DNA from 2 places in the Pseudomonas sp. 2 genome. Region 1 is predicted to be linked to the other one. Evidence: predicted binding sites of a transcription regulator. Region 1 holds the regulator's gene; the other holds the start of a gene.
What was found. Region 1 encodes sigma-54, which starts transcription at its own class of promoters, with help from an activator protein. Its sites were predicted from a motif close to ANTGGCATNNANNTTGCTNT; they were not measured.

Region 1 (2,401 bases):
TGCTTTTCCTTATGTTTGAGCAGTTGTCTGTCCAGCTTGTCAGTGAGCAGGTCGATTGCCGCGTACATGTCGTCATGCTCCGCGTTGGCAACCACCTCTCCACCGTGGATATGCAGGGTGGCCTCGATCTTCTGTTTGAGTTTCTCGACGGCCATCGTCACCTGCACGTTGGTAATCTTGTCAAAGTGCCCTTCGAGCTTTTTCAGCTTCAGCTCGACGTACTCGCGCAGGGGCTTGGTCACTTCCAGTTGGTGTCCACTGATGTTGACTTGCATACAGCTTCTCCTTCGTTGCCAGTGCATTAAGAGGCAGGCTTGGGTGCCTGCCACTGGAACGCTGTGGCTCGTGACCTCTACATCAGCCGCTTGCGTTCGCTCGAAGGCGCTATCCCTAGAGATTCGCGGTACTTGGCGACTGTGCGACGGGCCACTTGAATGCCTTGTGCCTCCAGTAAACCAGCGATCTTGCTGTCACTCAACGGCTTTTTCTGATTTTCCGCGGCAACCAGTTTCTTGATGATCGCGCGAATGGCCGTGGACGAGCATTCGCCGCCTTCGGAGGTGCTGACGTGGCTGGAAAAGAAGTATTTCAGTTCGTAGATGCCGCGCGGCGTGTGCATGAACTTTTGCGTCGTGACGCGCGAGATCGTCGACTCGTGCATGCCCACCGCTTCGGCGATGTCGTGCAGGACCAGCGGCTTCATCGCCTCGTCGCCGTACTCCAGGAAACCGCGCTGATGCTCGACGATTTGCGTCGCGACCTTCATCAGAGTTTCGTTGCGGCTTTGCAGGCTCTTGATGAACCAGCGCGCTTCCTGCAGCTGGTTACGCATGAAGGTGTTGTCGGCGCTGGTGTCGGCGCGGCGCACGAAGCCTGCGTACTGCGGGTTGACGCGCAGGCGCGGCACGGCTTCCTGGTTCAGCTCCACCAGCCAGCGCTCGTTGTCCTTGCGCACGATCACGTCAGGCACCACGTACTCGGCTTCGGTGGATTCGATCTGCGAACCGGGGCGCGGGTTGAGGCTCTGCACCAGCTCGATGACCTGGCGCAGGTCATCTTCCTTGAGCTTCATGCGGCGCATCAGTTGCGAGTAGTCGCGGCTGCCCAAGAGGTCGATGTAGTCACTGACCAAGCGCTGGGCTTCGGTCAGCCATGGCGTCTTGGCGGGCAGCTGGCGCAATTGCAGTAGCAGGCATTCGCTCAGGGTACGAGCGCCGATGCCAGCCGGCTCGAACTGTTGAATGCGGTGCAGGACGGCTTCGATTTCGTCCAGCTCGATGTCCAGCTCCGGGTCGAACGCATCGAGCAGTTCTTCCAGCGATTCGTCCAGATAGCCCTGGTTGTTGATGCAGTCGATCAGGGTCACGGCGATCAGGCGATCGGTGTCGGACATCGGCGCCAGGTTCAGTTGCCACAGCAGGTGACTCTGCAGGCTTTCGCCGGCCGAGGTGCGGGTGGTGAAGTCCCACTCGTCATCGTCGTTGCTGGGCAAGCTGCTGGCGCTGGTCTGGTAGATGTCTTCCCAGGCGGTGTCGACCGGCAATTCGTTGGGAATGCGCTCGCTGTCGCCCCATTCGCCGTCTTCGAGATTGTCGACGGTGGAGGTGGTCGATTCCTGGTACGTCGGTTCCTGAACGTCAGCGGCGGGTTTTGCTTCGATGTTGTCGGCCATCGGGTCGGCGTTATCGAAGTCGTCGCCTTCTTCCTGGCGTTCCAGCATGGGATTGGACTCCAGTGCCTCCTGGATTTCCTGTTGGAGATCCAGCGTAGACAGTTGGAGCAAGCGGATGGCCTGTTGCAGCTGCGGTGTCATCGTCAGCTGCTGGCCCATTCTCAAGACTAGCGAAGGTTTCATGGCAGGGACTTAACACCTTGTTCGCCGGCGCATGTGCGCCATCCACTACTGGGCGCCGGAGCGCCAAATTAAGCAAATTATATGCCTGAAACCGAAGTGTTTGCCTAGGGTGTTGTGACAATTAATGCGAGGTTGGCGATGAGGCGTATGCAGCAAGCGCCGGCCAACCCCTTGTCATCGCCGCAATTACAGGCGGAACTCGTGGCCGAGGTACACTTCCTTGACCAACTGGTTGGCCAGGATGGTTTCAGCGTCACCTTCTGCGATCAGCTGCCCGTCGTTGACGATGTAGGCGGTTTCGCAGATATCGAGGGTCTCGCGCACGTTGTGGTCGGTGATCAGAACGCCGATGCCCTTCGCCTTGAGATGGTAGATGATCTGCTTGATATCGCCCACGGAGATCGGGTCGACACCGGCGAACGGTTCGTCGAGCAGGATGAACTTCGGCGCGGTGGCCAGTGCGCGGGCGATCTCGACACGGCGACGTTCGCCACCGGACAGGCTCATGCCCAGGTTGTCGCGGATGTGAGTGATGTGGAATTCCTG
Region 2 (2,401 bases), on a different contig from region 1:
AGTTGCGCGGCGACGCTGCGAGCCATCTGATAACCCGGCGCGACCAAGCCAAAGACGCTGCCGTTCCACGCCGCGCATTCGCCGATGGCGAAGATATCGGCGTCGGAGGTGCGGCAGTGTTCGTCAATGACGACGCCGCCCCGCGGCCCCAGTTCCAATTCGCACTGGCGGGCGAGCGCGTCCTGCGGGCGAATCCCGGCGGAGAACACGATCAGGTCGGTTTCAAGAAACTCATCCCCGGCGAAGTTCATCCGGTAGCGATAGTGCTCGCCGGCGCTGATCGATTGAGTAGCGCGGGACAGGTGCACGCCGACGCCCAGTGCTTCGATACGCGCCTTCAACGCCGCGCCGCCCCAATCGTCCAGTTGCACCGGCATCAGCCGTGGCGCGAACTCGACCACATGGGCTTCCAGGCCCAGGGATTTGAGCGCATTCGCCGCTTCCAGCCCCAGCAGACCGCCGCCGACCACCACGCCGCGTCGGGCGTTGGCGGCGGCCGCGCGGATGGTGTCCAGGTCATCGAGGGTGCGATAGACCAGACGCGAATGCCCCTCGGCGCCCTCGATGGGCGGCACGAACGGATAGGAGCCGGTGGCCAGGATCAGTTTGTCGAACGCGAACGCGCCCTGGGCGGTGATCACTTCCCTGCGCGCCCGATCGATTTCCAGTACCGGCACGCCCAGGTGCAGGGTCAGGCCGGGCTGTTCATATAAGGAGGCGTCACTCAGGGCCAGCGACTCGGCATCGCGGCCGCCAAAGTATTCGGACAGGTGCACGCGGTCATAGGCGCGCTGGCGCTCTTCGCCGAACACATGGATGCGATAGCGCGCAAGGGCGCCCGCGCCGATCAGTTGTTCGACGCAGTGATGCCCAACCATCCCGTTACCCACGACGATCAAGGTTTGTACATCGTTTGCAGAGGCGACTGTGGTGTTCATGGCGAGTCCCGGCCTAGGCCAATCAGGTTTTTCGAAGCAAAAAAAAAGCGCCCGGAACCGTTGGGTTCCAGGCGCCTTTGCCTGTTCTTTTTAAGGGTTGGCACTCGACCACAGTGTCGGCGCAACCTGTAAGCCCCTGCCTTGGAAGGCGGACGATCATCGTTGACCGGCCAGGGCTGCCAGCCTTTCGAGGCCGGACTTGCAAGGGATGAAGCAATGGCTGTGCCAGCGCTGTTGATTCTGCCCGCAGGGCGTAAGAGCCGAGCTTGCTCGCAATCTGGTGCGAAGCGCCAGCAAACCCTTTAAACGCGGTGTGCCTGTTGAAATTCAGGTGTCTGGTTTTACTGCCGCTGCGCGCCAGATCGCGAGCAAGCTACGCTCCTAAGCCCTCCGGGCAGAAGCGGCAGGTCTGGCACGAAAAGAGTGCGCCGTCATCCAAATCGCCCCATCGTGATGCTGCCAACACAGCCACTCTCCACCCCCACCCCGTAGCAGCACGGCTTGCCGGCGGGGCGATCTACCGGGCGCCATCACTCTCACACCGGGCCGGATTCCAACTGGCCCACCCCTTGCAAAGCCCTCCCCCACAGGCAATCAACGCCGATTGCCATTTCACGACAAAGGCGCCGTGTGCTCCCCGTTTTCGACGAGGGGGAACAGGGCGTCTTTTTTGTTTTCGGGAAATGGAAATATGGCCAGCAACAGTGTGCGAAGTGTGTGTCCTTATTGCGGTGTCGGCTGCGGCATCGTCATGCAGGTGCAGAACAACCGCGTGATCAAGATCAGCGGCGACAAAACTCATCCGACCAACTTCGGCCGCCTGTGCACCAAGGGCACCACGGCGGGCCAGGCGCTTGCCGAATCCGGACGCATGGAAGACGCCTGGCTGCGCCATGACCGCCAGCAGCAACCGGTGCGCAGCGACATGGACGCCGCCATCCGAGAAACAGCCTTGCGCCTGCGCACAATCCTCGACCGCGACGGCCCCGACGCGCTGGCCTTTTATGTGTCCGGCCAGATGTCGCTGGAAGCCCAGTACCTGGCCAACAAACTGGCCAAGGGGTTCGTGCGCACGCCCCACATCGAATCCAACTCGCGGCTGTGCATGGCCAGCGCCGGCAGCGGCTACAAACTGTCGCTGGGCGCCGACGGCCCGCCCGGCTCCTACGACGACTTCGACAAGGCCGATCTGTTTTTCGTGATCGGCGCGAACATGGCCGACTGCCATCCGATCCTGTTCCTGCGCATGATGGATCGGGTCAAGGCCGGGGCGCAGCTGATCGTGGTCGATCCGCGGCGCAGCGCCACCGCCGACAAGGCCGGCCTGTTCCTGCAGATCAAGCCCGGCACCGACCTTGCGCTGCTCAACGGCCTGCTGCACCTGTTGCTGGAAAACGGCGACGTCGATGCCGAATTTATCGCCGCGTACACGGAAGGCTGGGACGCGATGCCCGCTTTTCTCG

Region 2: the regulator sigma-54 is predicted to act here: its motif matches at 1,149-1,168, upstream of nirB (nitrite reductase large subunit NirB).

The regions. Positions count from the first base shown of each region.
Region 1 is NZ_JBWXNG010000002.1:497,067-499,467, reverse strand. It holds gene hpf (ribosome hibernation-promoting factor, HPF/YfiA family) at 1-275, opposite strand, end outside; gene AC1MEK_RS05220 (RNA polymerase factor sigma-54) at 353-1,855, opposite strand; gene lptB (LPS export ABC transporter ATP-binding protein) at 2,042-2,401, opposite strand, start outside.
Region 2 is NZ_JBWXNG010000014.1:57,124-59,524, reverse strand. It holds gene nirB (nitrite reductase large subunit NirB) at 1-938, opposite strand, end outside; gene AC1MEK_RS21575 (bifunctional nitrate reductase/sulfite reductase flavoprotein subunit alpha) at 1,630-2,401, shown strand, end outside.